DNA from 2 places in the Kitasatospora sp. NPDC058406 genome. Region 1 is predicted to be linked to the other one. Evidence: predicted binding sites of a transcription regulator. Region 1 holds the regulator's gene; the other holds the start of a gene.
The links. The regulator HspR, encoded in region 1, represses chaperone genes until heat shock. The targets are predictions, from matches to a motif close to TTGAGNNNNNNNNNCTCAA.

Region 1 (8,455 bases):
CTGCTGCCGGTGGTGGCTCCGCTGGTCGCCTCCGCCGCCGGTCCCGCGCTGATCCCGCACCTGCCCGCCGGCACCGCCCAGCAGGCGCTGCTGTACACCTGCTGCGCGCTGTTCGGGATCGGCCTGCTCGCCACCCTGGCGCTGCTGCCGGTGGTGCTCACCGGTCTCGTGCACAGCAAGCTGCCCGCCCTGGCGCTCACCCCGTCGCTCTTCCTGGTGCTCGGCCCGCTCGGCCAGTCCACCACCGCGGTGCACCAACTCGCCGATGCCGCACGCCCGGTGACCCCGACGATCGCCCCCGTCGCGCTCGCCCTCGCCGAGCTGTACGGGGTGGCGGTGCTCGGCGTGGCGATGCTCTGGCTGGCGCTCGCCGTCGCCGCCAACCTCCGTGCCCGGCGGGCCGGCATGTCGTTCGCGATGACGTGGTGGGCGTTCACCTTCCCGGTCGGCACCTGCGTCACCGGCGCCGCCGCCCTCGCCCGGCACACCGGCTTCCCCGGGTTCACCGGACTCGCCACCGCCCTGTTCGTCCTGCTGATGGCCTCCTGGGCCCTCGCCGCGGGCGGCACCGCCGCCGGGTTGGCAGGTGGCCGGCTGCTGGCCCGCTGAGCCGGGGCCGGCACCGGTGCTCGACATAGGCCTGACGATGCGTCAAGGCGTCTCGTGTGGTGGCGTGGTGGTCCGGCGGGAGGCTGTCGTCGGCTCGGTCGGGACCGTCCGTCCCGGGGGGGGCGTCCTCCGGTGCCACCCGTCCTGGCGGACGGCCCGGATCCGGGCGGCCGGGGCTCTGCGGCGCCGCGCCTTCCCGCGGCTTCCCGGCCCCGGGTGACTCCGGTACGGTCCGGTACGGGCGGCCCGAACGGTACCCGGACGGTGCCCGAACGGGCTCGGACCGGGGGCCGGGGAGGCACGGGGGGAGCGGCGCGTAGGCCGCGGGGAACGGAACGCGGTCGTTCGGTTCCGAATGACCGGAGGGTCGGACTCCGCCGTCCCACCGCCCTGACCTGCACGTTCGCGATACGCCAGGGCGCCGCGGCGGACGTCGCGCCACGCCGACGATGCAGGTTCCTGCAATTGCGAGAACATGCAGTCGGGCGGCACTTGTTCACCGGCCGTCACGCTGTGAGGGTGGAGTCACGTCACGTCGACCGGGCAACCGCAGCCCGATGACGGCGACTTGCTCTTCATTACTGGATGCGTCCGGTACGTCCGCACGTACCTGCATATCGGGGGGAAGAGCGCCGGCCGGGACGCCATGTGTGGTGATGGCCCCCGGGACCGGAGCCGGCGAGGCGTTGCTGCTCCGCCTCGCCGGAAGCGCCGCGACCGTGGCGTGGACCGGCGGCCCCCCTGGCCCGTGTGCGACGGCACCCGGAGTCCGGGGGCCCGCCGGCTCCCAGTACCGTGATCACGCCCGGCGAACGTGTGTGACGAGTGCGCACGGCGTGCGAGGGCGCACACATCCGCGAGACATCCGGCAGGGAGCGTTCGACGTGACGGTCGAGGGGACGGCGGATCCGACGACCGCTCCGGGCGCCGGCGCCGGAGGGGGCGCCGCCACCGGCCCGGCCGCGTCCGGCGGCGAGCCCGACGAGGCCGCCCGCCGGCTCTACCTCGCCATCCTGGCCGACGGCGGCCGGATCCCCGTCGCGGACGTCCCCGAACCGGACCGGCGCGCCCTGCGCCAGCTCGTCTCCATCGGTCTGCTGATGCCCAACCCGATGGACGCCTGCTACACGGCCGTCAGCCCGCGCTCGGTCAGCGACCGCCTCGGCGCCGAGCTCCGCAGCGAGGCCACCCGCCTCCTCGTCCGCGCCGAGAACCTGCCCGGCACCCTCGACGGCCTCACCCGCGCCTACGACGCGATGCCCCGGCCGCCCGAGCGCTCCGGCGGCGCCGTCTACATCGAGGGCCACACCCACATCCGGCACCGGATCTCCCAGCTGGTCTCCGACTGCCGCACCGAGGTCCTCACCGCCCAGCCCGGCCACCGGCCCGCCGACGCCCTCCAGGGCGCCCTGGTCCAGGACGTCCAGCTCCTGCAGCGCGGCTGCACCCTGCGGACCATCTACCAGCCCGTCGCGGTCTCCGAACCCGCCGCCCTGGCCTACGCCGAGGAGGTCACCCGGCACGGTTCGCTGATCCGGACCCTCGACGAGCCGTTCCAGCGGCTGATGATCTTCGACCGCTCGGTCGCGGTGATCTCCGCCAGTGACGACCACAGCACCGCCGCCTTCATCACCGACCGCGCCGCGATCGCCTTCATCGTCAACGCCTTCGAGCGCGACTGGGCCCGCGCCGACGCGACCGACTGGACCGCCGCGCTCGCCGACGGCCCGGCCCGCAACCCCCACAACGCGTCCGACCGCGTCGGCCGCCTGCTGGCCCGCGGTCTGACCCAGCGTGCGGTCGCCACCCGCCTCGGCCTGAGCGAGCGGACCGTGGCCGCGCACATCGCCCGCCTCCGCGACCGGTACGGGGCGCAGACCCTGTTCCAGCTCGGTTGGCTGATGCGGGGCGGCCGTGACGACGGATGAGCCCGACGGCGCCGTTCGCACCCGTTACCCGGCCGCTCTGCGCTGCGCTGCCTGACCGCGCTGCCTGACCGCCCGGCCGAGTCGCTCTGCCGAGTCGCTCTGTCGAGCTGCTCTGCGAGTGCGGGGAGGAGCTGATCGCGGTCGCCCGCACTGGCCGCCCCGTCGTGCGGGGCCTGGTCCGGCTCGGCCGGCGGACGCGCGGCGAGGACGACGGACGAACACGGCGTCCCGCTGCCGGACGGGGCCGCCCACGCGCGCTGTCCGGCGCCGCCGGGGGACGGTGGCCGGATCCGCGCCGCCGCGTCGCGGGAGGGGGACACCGGGGCGTTCCGTCCGCTCCTCGAACGCGGCCTGCTGAGGCGTCATGGGGTCGGTCACCTCGTCCGCCGCGCGAACTCCCCGACGTGGAGGGGCTCTTCCGGCTCGGCCGGCGGATGAGGGGTCCCGCGGTGCCCGGTCCGGGGCGGTACGACGCGGAGACGCTGTTCCTTCGGGGCCGGCGGGGGCCGGCAGGTGGGGGAGCCCGGGCGGGGGAGCCCGGACGGGATCAGCCGGTGGCCGCGCCGGTGGGCCAGTAGCCGGTCGGGCCGACGGCGGGGGGCTGCTGACGGGGGACGGTGAACTGCTCGCCGGGGGCGGTCCAGAAGCCCTCGCGCAGGGAGAGCGCCATGCCGGCCCAGTCGAGGGCGGTCTCCACGGTGTGGTGGAGGGCCTCCTGGGACCAGGTGTCGTCGAAGACCAGCGGCAGGACGGGGGCGACCTGCTCGATGGTGGCGATCAGCGGGTTGTGGGTGATGGCCTCGTCGACGAGGAGCACGATCGGCTTGCGCAGCGCCGACGCCCAGCCCAGCTCCAGGCTGACCCCGGCCGACAGCGGTGCGCCGACGTAGGCGAAGACGAGGTCGGCGGACTGCAGCGCGCGGAAGTCCGACGGCACGCGCGGCTCGGGGGCGCGCCCGGCGACGGTCCAGGCGTCACTGTGGTGGGCGCTGTACACGGCGGCGCCACTGCGGAGGAGGGTGGTGCGGAGGGTGGTCAGCCGCGTCCGGCTGGCGAGGGTCACCACACTGTCCGCCGGCCCGGTCAACCGCATGAGCGGCGCGGCCAGGAAGACTCGTGCACGCCGGCCCTCGAGGGCCTGGCTGTCGTGGTGACGCAGGTAGGGCTCAGTCATGTCGACTCCGGGGAGTGGCTGACCGGGTTCACCAGGTCCGGCAGGGTTAGGGGTTCTGATCGGCGAGGCTGCGGACTTCGCTCGGGGGAGCTAAGTCGAATGGTGAATTGAAGGTACATCGGCAAGTGTGGTGAGCTTGCCGGGACCATCGGGAGCGAACTGATCGTCCATCGTTCGGGGCGGTGGAGTCCACTGCTTCGCGGTGTCATCTGTCTGCCTGGCATGGAGATGACGCACCTCTGTGGAGGGGGGATGTGGCGCGTGCGTTCGAGCTGGGGCATTATGTGGGCGGCTGCGTAGCTGTTCCCATTGCTCGATACCCGCGACTAACTCAGGAAGGCGTGATCGCAATGCTTCGCCTGCGCCGACACGTTCGCATCACTGCGGCTTCGGTCGTTGCTGTTATAGCGGTATTGACCGCGAGCAGCCAGGTCACGTCGGCGGCTTCCGGCCACCAGCCGGCGCCGCGTACCGCCAACTCCGTGCCCGCCGACGCTCCGGCCCTGGTCACGCTGGCCCTCACCGCGAACGACAGCAACTGGACCTGAGTTCGGCACGTGACGCCCGGGCGGGCCGTCAGGGGCCCCGGGCGGTCAGTCGGTTGACGGGTCGTGTTCCCGGAGGCGTTCTTCGGGGTGCCCGCTCTGGGTGGTCCGGGCCAGCATGTACCCGAGCTGGAACAGCGAATCCACCCGGTAGTCCTCACGCATGTCCGCTATGTGACGCGCCAGCGTGCGTTCGCTGATGCCCAGGCTTCGGGCAATCACGCGGTGACTGGTGCCTTTCAGCAGCAGATCGATGATCGTCTGCCGCAGGCGTGAGATGACCTCCTGCGGCACCGCGCGGGCGCCGTCGAAATCGAGAGCGCGGTTCCAGTTGCGCTCGAAGATGTCGGAGACCAGATAGCTGATGATCGCGCGGTCGTGTATGAACGCGGCCACATTCAGGTCGTCCGCGATGGGAATGATGGCGGTGCGGCGGTCCACGACTATGAGCCGGGTGTACGGCTCGTCCAGGGTGCGGACCTGCCCCCCGGCGTCCGTGATGGCGAGGACGTAGTCCCTGGTGGCGGGGTGGTAACGCGTACTGGGGTGGTAAATGGTCCGAAACGTGGCGCCTCTCTGGAGAAGAGCCAAATCACGGTCGCGGCTGCCGGCGAGTGCCTCCGGGGGGCGGGGACCACCCGGTTGTGCGGCGAGGAACTCCTCGGTGCAACTCGTGGTCAACTGCCCGAGTCTTTGATTGATCAGTACTTTTCCACGGACGTACTCGATGCTGCCGCCGGTCTGCTTCGGCGTGTGGAAGGCCTCGGACAGTTCCTTCAAATCGATCGGAAGTGCCTCGGCCCGGGAGAGCAGGTCGAGTGCTTTGCGCTGCCAGGAGGCGATGAGCCCGGACGAGAGCTGCTGGGGGTCCACGGCGACGAGCACGTCCGGCTCGTCCGTGTCCGGCACCAGCAGGCCGATGTCGAGAAGCTCCTGGAGGAACCTGAGGTCGGTGGCCTCCTGGCTCGCGGGTACGAGGCGGCCGTGGGAGTGCAGGACGTGGAGGTAGAGCTTGCGAGCGCCGTCCGAGAGGACACCGAGGCCGCCTGAGGTGAGTCCGGGCTCGGCCGTCTCGCTCATCTGCGGCTCCCTGGTGTTCGGATAGAGCTGAGTGAGGCCGGTTCGCCGGCTTCGATGGGGATCTTAGCCAGAGCCTCCGCGAACCGGCATCGGCGCTCTTGATCCGCTCTCGCCTGCAGAAAGCACTCTCTCACCACGCAAGCACCGCCGGCACCCCCCAACCAGAGGGAACCGGCGGCGGCGACCGTCGTGGCCGGGTCAGCGCTTGGGACGCCAGACGACCAGGGCGCTGGAGTGCGGGGTCGGGGGCTGGTAGGGGACGAGGTCGCGGCGGTAGGAGGCGTGGATGGTGGCCTCGCGCTGCTGGAGGGCGGTGGCCGCGCCTTCGAGGGAGTCGGTGAGCTCGGCGATCCGGGACTGGAGGGCGGTGACCTGGTTCTCCAGCTCGATGATCCGCTTGATGCCGGCGAGGTTGATGCCCTCGTCCTGGGAGAGCCGCTGGACGTCGCGCAGCTGCTGGATGTCGCGCGCCGAGTAGCGGCGCCCGCGGCCGGCGGTGCGGTCGGGGCAGACCAGGCCGAGGCGGTCGTACTGGCGGAGGGTCTGCGGGTGCAGGCCGGAGAGCTCGGCGGCCACCGAGATCACGTAGACCGGGGTGTCCTCGGTGAGGACGTACTGGGGCTGCGGAACGGCCCGGCGCGCGCGCGGGGGGCCGCCGCCGGGCAGTCCCTCGCCGATGCCGGGGCCGATCGGGCCGTGGCCGGTGCTGTCGGGGGTCATCTGGTCGTCACGCTCCCTTCGCCGCTCGGAACAGGGCGGCTCGCGGGTCGTCGGAGGCGGTGGCCTCGCGGTACTGCTCCAGAGCGGCCAGCGCGTCGCCGGTGACGTGCTGGGGCACCACGACCTCCACGGTGACCAGGAGGTCGCCCCGGGTGCCGTCCTTGCGGGTGGCGCCCTTGCCGCGGGCCCGCAGGGTGAGGCCGTTGGCACTGCCCGGGGGGAGTTTGAGCTTCACCGAGGGGCCGTTGAGGGTCGGCACCTCGATGGTGCCCCCCAACGCGGCTTCGGGGAAGGTGACCGGGACGGTCACGGTCAGGTTGTCGGCCTTCCGTCCGAAGACGGGGTGCGGGTCGACGTGCACGGTGACGTAGAGGTCGCCGGGCTGGCCGCCGCGTTCGCCCTGCGCGCCCTTGCCCTTGAGGCGGATCCGCTGGGCGTCCTGGACACCGGCCGGGATCCGGACCTGCATGGTGCGGGCGGAGCTGGCCCGGCCGCTGCCGTGGCAGTCGGTGCACGGGTCGTCGACGATCATGCCGCGGCCGCGGCAGTCCCGGCAGGGCTCGGAGAGGGCGAAGGCGCCCTGGCCGCGGCTGACCGTGCCGGAACCGACGCAGGTCGGGCAGACCCGGGGGGTGGTGCCGGCCTTGGCACCGGTGCCGTTGCAGTGGCGGCAGGGGGCCTGACTGGTCATCCGGAGCGGGACGGTGGCGCCGTCGACGGCCTCCTCGAAGGAGAGCGTCACCTCGGTCTCGACGTCGGCGCCGCGCCGGGGCTGGGCCTGCCGGGCGCCGCCGCGGTTGAACAGGCCGCCGAAGACGTCGCCGAGGCCACCGCTGTTGCCGGCCTGGTTGCCGCTGAACAGGTCGCCGAAGTCGAAGCTGTAGTTGCCGTTACCGGGGCCGCCGGCGCGGAAGCCGCCGTTGGCGAAGAGGCTGCGGGCCTCGTCGTACTCCTTGCGGCGCTTCTCGTCGGAGAGGACGTCGTACGCCTCGGAGATGTCCTTGAACCGCTCCTCGGCCGCCGTGTCACCCTTGTTCGCGTCGGGGTGGAACTCGCGGGCCAGCTTGCGGTAGGTCTTCTTGATCTCGGTGGCGGTGGCGTCCTTGGGCACGCCGAGGACCTTGTAGTAGTCCTTCTCCACGTAGTCCTTGCCGCTCATGGCTGGCGCCACCTCCCGAGGTCCATCGTCACAGAGCTGTCAACGGGCCGGCCGTGGCCCGTCGACAGTGCGCTGCGGAGCCGGCCGCCGTACTGGCCGGCGTACGACTCCGCAGCGCACAGGTTGTCAGCCGTCACCGGTGGTCAGCTGTCCGGGCCACCGTCGGCCTGGTCCTTCTTCTCCCCGCCCTTGGCGGTGTCGGTGTCCGGGCCGGACGTGGTCTGGGTGCCCGGCTGGGGCTCCGCGACCGCGACCATCGCCGGGCGGATGATCCGCTCGCCGATCCGGTAACCGGGCTGGAGGATCTGGACGCAGGTGTCCTCGGTGACCTCCGACGAGTAGCTGTGCATCAGCGCCTCGTGCATGGTCGGGTCGAAGGGCTCGCCCTCCTTGCCGAACTGCTGCAGGCCCAGCTTGGCGACGACGGTCTCCAGCGACTCGGCGACGGACTTGAAGCCGCCGGTCACCTCGCCGTGGTCACGGGCCCGGCCGATGTCGTCCAGGACCGGGATCAGCGACTCCAGGATGTTGGAGACGGCGATCTCACGGACCGTCAGTCGGTCGCGCTCGACCCGCTTCCGGTAGTTCTGGTACTCGGCCTGGAGGCGCTGGAGGTCGGCCGTCCGCTCGGCCAGCTCGCGCTTGGCCGTGGCGAGGTCGTCCGGTTCGCCGGTCGCGCCGGCGGTCGAATCGGCACCGCCCGCGGCAGCCTCCTCGGCAGCCTTGATCACGGCCTCCTCGGCGGCGGAGTCGTCGCCGGGCTCAGCACCCTGCGGCTTCTCCGTCATGCCGCACCGCCCTTGGGCTTCTCGTCGTCCACGATCTCGGCGTCGACGACGTCGTCGTCCTTGGCACCGGCGGCGTCACCGGCCGGGGCGGCGCCGGCGGCGTCGGCGTTGGCGTACAGCGCCTGGCCGAGCTTCTGCGCGGTGGTGGACACCTTCTCGGAGGCCTCGCGGATCTTCGCGATGTCCTCGCCCTTGAGGGCTTCCTTGAGCTCGCCGATGGCGGTCTCGACCTCGGTCTTGACGTCGGCCGGCAGCTTGTCGGCGTTGTCGGCGATGAACTTCTCGGTCGAGTAGACGAGCTGCTCGGCCTGGTTGCGGGTCTCCACGGACTCGCGGCGCTTGTGGTCCTCCTCCGCGTACTGCTCGGCCTCGCGCATCATGCGCTCGATGTCGTCCTTCGGCAGCGCGGAGCCGCCGGTGACGGTCATCTTCTGCTCCTTGCCGGTGCCGAG
Region 2 (8,455 bases), on a different contig from region 1:
GCGTCGCGGACCTCCGCGAAGACCTTCTCCAGCTGGCCCTGGAAGTCCTGGAGCGCCTGCTCCGCCTCTTCCATGGTGATGTCGCCGCGACCGATCAGACCCTCGGTGTAGAGCTTGCGCACCGAGCGCTTCTTGTCGATCAGGTCGTACATCAGCGGCTGGGTGAACGACGGGTTGTCGGCCTCGTTGTGACCGCGGCGGCGGTAGCAGATGAGGTCGATCACGACGTCCTTGTGGAACGTCTGGCGGAACTCGAAGGCGAGCCGCGCGACGCGGACCACGGCCTCCGGGTCGTCACCGTTCACGTGGAAGATCGGGGCCTCGATCATCCGGGCCACGTCGGTGCAGTACATCGAGGAGCGCGAGGACGCCGGGGCGGCGGTGAAGCCGACCTGGTTGTTCACCACGACGTGCACGGTGCCGCCGGTGCGGTAGCCGCGCAGCTGCGACATGTTCAGGGTCTCCGCGACGACGCCCTGGCCGGCGAAGGCCGCGTCGCCGTGGATCTGGATCGGCAGCACCGGGAAGGTCGTGCCGCCCTGGTCCAGGATGTCCTGCTTGGCGCGGGCGATGCCCTCGACGACCGGGTCCACGGCCTCCAGGTGGGAGGGGTTCGCGGCGAGCGAGACCTTGATGGTCTCGCCGTCCAGGCCGGTGAAGGTGCCCTCGGAGCCGAGGTGGTACTTCACGTCGCCGGAGCCGTGCATGGACTTCGGGTCGAGGTTGCCCTCGAACTCGCCGAAGATCTTGCCGTACGGCTTGCCGACGATGTTGGCCAGCACGTTCAGACGGCCGCGGTGGGCCATGCCGATGACGGCCTCGTCCAGGCGGTGCTCGGCCGCCGAGTCGATGGTGGCGTCCAGCAGCGGGATGAGCGACTCGCCGCCCTCCAGCGAGAAGCGCTTCTGCCCGACGTACTTGGTCTGCAGGAAGGTCTCGAAGGCCTCGGCGGAGTTCAGGCGGCGCAGGATGCGCAGCTGCTCCTCGCGCTCCGGCTTCGTGTACGGCTTCTCCACGCGCTCCTGCAGCCACTTGCGCTGCTTCGGGTCCTGGATGTGCATGTACTCGATGCCGACGGTGCGGCAGTAGGTGTTCCGCAGCAGGCCGAGGATGTCGCGGAGCTTCATCATCCGCTGGCCGCCGAAGCCGCCGACCGCGAACTCGCGCTCCAGGTCCCACAGGGTGAGGCCGTGGGTGGTGACGTCCAGGTCGGGGTGCTTGCGCTGCTTGTACTCCAGCGGGTCGGTGTCGGCCATGAGGTGGCCGCGGACCCGGTAGGAGTGGATCAGCTCGATGACGCGCGCGGTCTTGTTGACCTCGTCGTCGTGGGTGGTGGCGACGTCGGTGGCCCAGCGGACCGGCTCGTACGGGATCCGCAGCGACTCGAAGATCTCGTCGTAGAAGCCGTTCTCGCCGAGCAGCAGGCGGTGGATCTCGCGCAGGAACTCGCCGGACGCCGCACCCTGGATGACGCGGTGGTCGTAGGTCGAGGTCAGCGTCATGATCTTGGAGACGCCGAGCCGGGACAGGGTCTCCGGGGCGGAGCCCTGGAACTCGGCCGGGTACTCCATGGCGCCGACGCCGACGATGGTGCCCTGGTTCTGCATCAGGCGCGGCACGGAGTGCACGGTGCCGATGCCGCCGGGGTTGGTCAGCGAGACCGTGACGCCGGTGAAGTCGTCCATGGTCAGCTTGTTGGCGCGGGCCCGGCGGACGATGTCCTCGTAGGCCTGCCAGAAGCCGAAGAAGTCGAGGGTCTCGGCCTTCTTGATGGCCGCGACGACGAGCTGGCGGTCGCCGTTCGGCTTGACCAGGTCGATGGCCAGGCCGAGGTTCACGTGCTCCGGCTTGACCAGGTAGGACTTGCCGTTCTCCACCTTGTAGCTGTTGTTCATCCCGGGGGAGGCCTTGACGGCCTGCACCAGGGCGTACCCGATCAGGTGGGTGAAGGAGACCTTGCCACCACGGGCGCGCTGCAGGTGGTTGTTGATGACGATGCGGTTGTCGATCAACAGCTTGGCCGGGACGGCGCGGACCGAGGTCGCGGTCGGCACCTCCAGCGAGGCGTCCATGTTGGTCGCGACGGCCTTCGCCGGGCCGCGGAGCGGGACCAGCTCGGGGCCGGTCGCGTCGGTGGCGGGCGCAGCGGCCGGGGCGGCGGCCTTGGGGGCCGGAGGCGCGGCGGGGGCTGCGGCGAGCGGCGCGGCCGGGGCCGGGGCCGAGACCGGGGCCGCGGCGGCCGGAGCTGCCGGGGCGGCGGGCGCTGCCGGAGCCGGCGCTGCCGGGGCCGGAGCCGCCGGAGCAGCAGCGGCGGCGGGCGCGGGGGCGGCGGCGGGGGTCGGCGTGGGGCCGACCTGGGTCGCGGCCTGGGTCACTGGGGTCACCTCGGTACCGGGCTTGTAGTCGGCGAAAAAGTCCCACCAGGCTCGGTCGACCGAGTTCGGGTCCTGGAGGTACTGCTGGTAGATCTCGTCGACGAGCCACTCATTGGGGCCGAAGCCCGTGGAGCTTGCCGAGCTGTTGGAGGTTTCATGGGACTGTGGCGACACGGCGGCAACCGCCCTCTTCCGCTTCCTTTTGGGATGTTTGGACAGCGGGGATTAAGGCTACGCCTCTGACCAGTGATCGCGCAGTCCCCGGGGCCCAGGCGTCGCCCAGATCACAGTGCTGACCTGCAGGTTGGCTGAAAATGTGCGTTAGAAGGCCGCATCGGAGGGGAACCGATCGCGCCTGATCGCGCCCCATATGTGGGCAAAAGCGGACAAAAGTATTCGATTGACCGGCGGACTCCGCCGCGCATGTCTGTGTCGCTTCTGTGACATGCGGGCGAAGTCCGCTCGACGCGAACATCGCGGCGACCTCCGACGGAACCGCCTGCGGGACACCGGCGGGATCACCGGCGCGCTCACCGGGGTGAACGCGGACGCGAGCGCCGTCGGGGCCGCCGGCGGGGCCGGCGCGGGGCCGCCCGCGCGGTCAGCGCGGGCCGGGCAGCCGGACCGCGATCCGGCAGCCGCGTTCGGCCTCGGCGACCTCGATCCGCCCGCCGTGCAGGTCCACCGCCCAGCGGGCGATGGCCAGGCCCAGCCCGGTGCCGCCGTCGGCACCCGGCCCGGCCCCCGTGGCGGTGCCGCTGCGGCTGAACCGCTCGAAGACCCTGGTCCGGTCGGCCGCCGGGATGCCCGGACCCTCGTCCTCCACCTCCAGCAGGAGCCCGCCCGGCATGTCGCCGGGCCGGGCGCGGACCGTCACGGTGCCGCCCGGCGGGGAGTGCTTGCAGGCGTTGTCGACCAGGTTGGCGACCACCTGGTGGAGCCGTTCCGGGTCGGCGACGCCGGTCAGGCCGGCCGGGCTGACCTCCAGGGCGAGCCGGACGTCGCCCCGGCGGGAGAACGCCCCGCCGGCCGTCGCGCCGTCCACGGTGACCCCGCGCAGCACGCCGTCCAGGAACTCGCGCACCTCGAAGGGGCGGGCGTCCAGGTCGACCACGCCGTCGTCGATCTTGGACAGGTCGAGCAGGTGGGCGACCAGCCGGCCGAGCCGTTCGGTCTGTTCCAGCGCGGCACCCAGGGTCGCCGGGTTCGGCTGGACCACGCCGTCGACCACGTTCTCCAGCACGGCGTGCAGCGCGGCGATCGGCGTGCGAAGTTCGTGCGAGACGTTGGCGACGAGCTCGCGGCGGTGGCGGTCGGCGGCTCCGAGATCGGCCGCCATCTGGTTGAAGGTCGCCGCCAGCTCGCCGATCTCGTCGCGCGAGTTCACCTCGACCCGGCGGGTGTAGTCGCCGGAGGCCATCGCGCGGGCGGCGGCGGTCATGTCGCGCAGCGGGGCGGTCAGCCCGTGCGCGAGGAACTGCATGAAGAGCAGCGAGGCGATCATCGAGAAGATCATGATGATCCGGATCTGGGTCTCGGACCGGATCGCCACGACCACCATGCCGGTGGCCAGGAAGACCGAGACGATCACCAGGAGGGCGAGTTTGCCCTTGATGGAGCGGACCGGGTCGAGCGGCCGGATGTCGGCCCAGACCCGGCGGGCGGCACGCGTGGCCAGCGTGGGCGGCCTGCTGCCGGTGGTGTCCCCGTTGCGTTGCTGTGGAAAGGTCATTGGTCCCCTGTGAATCCCCCGCGTGCTGTGATCCCTCGGGTGGCGCGCACGGCGGTTCGGGACACGGGCCCCCCGGAGGCCCGCCGCCCGAGGCGCCGCTAGGAGAGCGGGGCCTCCAGCGCGTACCCGACACCGTGGACGGTGCGGATCCAGCTGGCGCCGATCTTGCGGCGGAGCGCCTTGACGTGGCTGTCGACGGTCCGGGTTCCGGACGCGTCGGTCCAGTCCCACACCTCGGCCAGCAGCTGCTCGCGGGTGAGCACCGCGCGCGGCTGTGCGGCCAGGCAGGCGAGCAGGTCGAACTCGGTCGGCGTCAGGTGGACGTCGCCCGCGGCCAGCCGGACCCGGCGCTGGACGTGGTCGATCTCCAGCTCGCCGAAGCGCAGCGAGCCCAGTGCGGGCGTCCGGGCGGCCTGCTGGGCGCGCTCGACGCGGCGCAGCAGCACGTTGACCCGGGCGGCCAGTTCGCGCATGGAGAAGGGCTTGGTCATGTAGTCGTCGGCACCGACGCCGAGGCCGACCAGCAGGTCCGTCTCGTCGTCGCGCGCGGTGAGCATCAGGACCGGGACCGGGCGCTGGGCCTGGATCCGGCGGCACACCTCCAGCCCGTCGAAGCCGGGCAGCATGATGTCGAGGACGACGAGGTCGGGCTGCCAGGTGTGGAAGCCGTCGACGGCGCCGGGCCCGTCGTGGGCCACGGCGACCTTGAAGCCCTCCGCGCCCAGCCGGGCCGCGATGGACTCGGCGATCGTGGGCTCGTCCTCCACCACCAGCACTCTGCGCTGGCTGCTCACCGTGCCGCCGTTGTTCTGGTGGTCCTGCTGAATTTCTGTCACGGTCACGCCACCGCCCCCAGGGCTGCGGGCCGGCCACCTGTGGGGATGGCGAGGCTCCGCTCGTAGTCTTGTTCCGTCGTGGACTGTGCCGGGTCCGCCGTCCCGTCGCGCGTGCGGCGTCGGAGGGCGGGTGTGGACCGCCCTTCTCTTCCGCACACTCCGCAGCGTACGGACAGAGGATGCTTCCCGGCAGGCGGACCGGACGTTTCCGGCCCGTGGACCGGCCTGTCGGACCGGTTTCCGGACCCACTCGGAAGTGGGCACGGGCCGATACCTTACCCGGCGATTTTTCACTCAGTAACGGTACGTATGCACATGAGTTGACACCAACCCGCCGGTCAGGGGCGCCGCCCCCCTGCGGGGAGGGGGATGGTCTGGACCAATGTCGGGTCTCTGCCGGTATCGGAATACTCACGGCATTTTCCCAGCCGGCTCCCAGGAGCCGGACGTACCGTGGCCACGACAAGTCGTGGAGGTGGGATCGCCGGAGCCCGCCGGTACGTTGGCCACCGGGCGGGGCCGGTGGCTGCGGCGTCTGAGCGGAGGCGGCATGACGGGGCGACGGATCGGCGCCGGGCAGGGCGGGCCGCCGTACGGGATGCTCCGCCACGGGCTGCGGGCCGGCCCGCTCGCCTGGGTGCTGGCCCGGGTGCCGACCCCCCGGCGCAACCCCTTCGCGCTCGGCTACCTCGCCGTGGTCGCCACCACCACCACGTTCGCGATGCTCGCCGATCCGGAGCTGGTGGCCCGCCTCCAGGAGGCGTCCAGCTCGGACGGGCACAACCTGTTGCACCATCCGCTGCGCGCGCTCCTGCTCAGTGGCTTCTGGGTGGCCGGCACGGTCTGGATGCCCTACCTGTGGGCCTTCGCCCTGACCGTCGCGCCACTGGAGCGCCGGGTCGGGGCGGTCCGCGCCGCGGTGGTCTTCGCGGCCGGGCACGTCACGGCCACCCTGCTCTCCCAGGCCGTGGTGATCACCGCGGTGGAGACCGGGCGACTGGAGACCGCGGCGCTCGACCACCTGGACATCGGGGTCAGCTACGGCGTGCTGGCCAGCCTCGGCGCACTGGCCGGGCTGCTCCCCCTGCCCGGCCGGGTGTTCGGCCTGGGTCTGGCCGGCGCGCTGATCGCCGAGCAGATCGCGACCGACCGCGACCTGGTCACCGGCGTCGGGCACCCGGTGGCGCTGCTGGCCGGGGTGGCGCTCTGGCGCTGGCTGCGCCGCTGGGACGGCCACGGGCCGGGGCGCGGCCGGGCGGTCGCGCCGGCCGCCGGGGTGCCGGCGCCGGTGGCCGCGCGCGGCCGGACCGCGGTGCTGGACCGGCTGTAGGTGCCCGGCCGGCCGTCGCCCGGCGGCTTCGGCGGCGGCGGTCGCCTTCCGGTGGTGTGGCTCCGGTGCCGCTCCGGTGTCGTTCCGGTGCCGCTTTCCGATCGAGCTCCTCCGGGTGCAGCCCACGGCCGTCCGTCTCCGTCCGTCTCCGTCCTTCCGGCCGTCCTTCGGGCCGGCGCCCCCGGCCGACGGCGCCCGGACGCCGCCGCAGCCACCCCGGGAGGCGTCTTTTTGACAGCCCCCGCGCGCGCTCCCTGCGCCGACTCCGCGTTCGCTCACGGCGAACAACCGGCGGGGAACATCCGGCGCCCGCAGATCCTTAGTCAGGTCGACTCAAGTTCGCTGACTGGGGAGAGATCATGGCATCGACGTCCACACCGCTCACCCTGCCCGTGCTGCCGCTCGACGACGAGGTCGTGCTCCCGGGCATGGTCGTCCCGCTGGACCTGAAGGACACCGAGGTCCGCGCCGCCGTCGAGGCCGCCCGCGCCGCGGCCGGGACGGGCAAGCCCCAGGTCCTGCTCGTCCCGAGGGTCGACGGCTCGTACGCGGCCGCCGGCACCCTCGCCACCGTCGAGCAGGTCGGCCGGCTGGCGGACGGCGACCCGGCCGCGCTGGTCCGCGCGGTGCGGCGGGTGCGGATCGGCGTCGGCACCACCGGGCCCGGCGCCGCGCTCTGGGTCGAGACCACGCCGTTCCGCGAGTCCTCGGCCGGCACCCCCGTGGCCGGGCGGGCCGCCGAGCTGGTCAGGGACTACAAGAACCTCTCCACCCAGTGGCTGCGCAAGCGCGGCGCCTGGCAGATCGTCGACCGGGTCGCCGCCATCGAGGACGTCGGCGAGCTCGCCGACAACATCGGCTACGCGCCCTTCGTCACCGCCGAGCAGAAGCTCAAGGTGCTGCTGGAGGCCGACCAGGTCGCCCGACTGGAGTACGCGCTCGGCCTGCTCCGCGACCACCTCGCCGAGGAGGAGGTCAACGACACCATCCGCAAGGACGTCGAGGAGGGCGTGGCCAAGCAGCAGAAGGAGTTCCTGCTCCGCCGCCAGCTGGAGGCCGTCCGCAAGGAGCTGGCGGAGCTGAACGGCGACCCGGCCGACGAGGAGGACGACTACCGCGCCCGGGTCGAGGCCGCGGGCCTCCCGGAGAAGGTGCGCGAGGCCGCGCTCAAGGAGGTCGACAAGCTGGAGCGGGCGAGCGACCAGTCGCCGGAGGGCTCCTGGATCCGCACCTGGCTGGACACCGTCCTGGAGCTGCCCTGGAACGAGCGGACCGAGGACGCCTACGACATCGTCGGCGCCCGCGCGGTGCTGGACGCCGACCACGCCGGCCTGGCCGACGTGAAGGACCGCATCGTCGAGTACCTCGCGGTCCGCAAGCGCCGGGCCGAGCAGGGGCTCGGGCCGGTCGGTGCCGACGTCGGTGCCGGTGCCGGCAGCGACGGCAAGGAGCGGCGGGACGGCGCGCTGCCCCGGAAGGGCGGCGGAGGGCGACGGGCCGGCGGGGCGGTGCTCGCGCTGGTCGGCCCGCCCGGCGTCGGCAAGACCTCGCTCGGCGAGTCGGTGGCCCGGGCGATGGGCCGCAGCTTCGTGCGGGTCTCGCTCGGCGGCATCCGGGACGAGGCGGAGATCCGCGGCCACCGGCGCACCTACGTCGGCGCGCTGCCCGGGCGGCTGGTCCGCGCCATCAAGGAGGCCGGCTCGATGAACCCGGTCGTCCTGCTCGACGAGATCGACAAGGTCGGCTCCGACTACCGGGGCGACCCGGCCGCCGCCCTGCTGGAGGTGCTCGACCCGGCCCAGAACCACACCTTCCGGGACCACTACCTGGAGGTCGAGCTGGACCTCTCCGACGTCGTCTTCCTCGCCACCGCCAACGTGCTGGAGGCCATCCCCGAGCCGCTGCTCGACCGGATGGAACTCGTCCGGCTCGACGGCTACACCGAGGACGAGAAGGTCGTCATCGCCCGTGACCACCTGCTCCCGCGTCAGCTGGAGCGGGCCGGCCTCCGGGACGAGGAGGTCACCGTCGACGAGACCGCACTGCGCCGGCTGGCCGGCGAGTACACCCGCGAGGCCGGCGTCCGGACCCTCGAACGCTCGATCGCCCGGGTGCTGCGCAAGATCGCCGCACAGAGCGAGCTGGGCGAGCGCGAGCTGCCCGTCAGGATCGGCGCCGACGA

Region 2: a site for HspR is predicted at 6,592-6,610, ahead of lon (endopeptidase La). Genes of this name have one in related genera too.

The regions. Positions count from the first base shown of each region.
Region 1 is NZ_JBHXKE010000122.1:7,681-16,135, reverse strand. It holds gene ACFWOG_RS23365 (TDT family transporter) at 1-609, shown strand, start outside; gene ACFWOG_RS23360 (LuxR C-terminal-related transcriptional regulator) at 1,494-2,537, shown strand; gene ACFWOG_RS23355 (hypothetical protein) at 3,085-3,711, opposite strand; gene ACFWOG_RS23350 (hypothetical protein) at 4,125-4,259, shown strand; gene ACFWOG_RS23345 (hypothetical protein) at 4,305-5,336, opposite strand; gene ACFWOG_RS23340 (heat shock protein transcriptional repressor HspR) at 5,535-6,056, opposite strand; gene dnaJ (molecular chaperone DnaJ) at 6,064-7,215, opposite strand; gene grpE (nucleotide exchange factor GrpE) at 7,359-8,003, opposite strand; gene dnaK (molecular chaperone DnaK) at 8,000-8,455, opposite strand, start outside.
Region 2 is NZ_JBHXKE010000142.1:2,640-11,094, reverse strand. It holds gene ACFWOG_RS25475 (multifunctional oxoglutarate decarboxylase/oxoglutarate dehydrogenase thiamine pyrophosphate-binding subunit/dihydrolipoyllysine-residue succinyltransferase subunit) at 1-2,549, opposite strand, end outside; gene ACFWOG_RS25470 (HAMP domain-containing sensor histidine kinase) at 2,977-4,107, opposite strand; gene ACFWOG_RS25465 (response regulator transcription factor) at 4,206-4,943, opposite strand; gene ACFWOG_RS25460 (rhomboid-like protein) at 5,494-6,273, shown strand; gene lon (endopeptidase La) at 6,633-8,455, shown strand, end outside.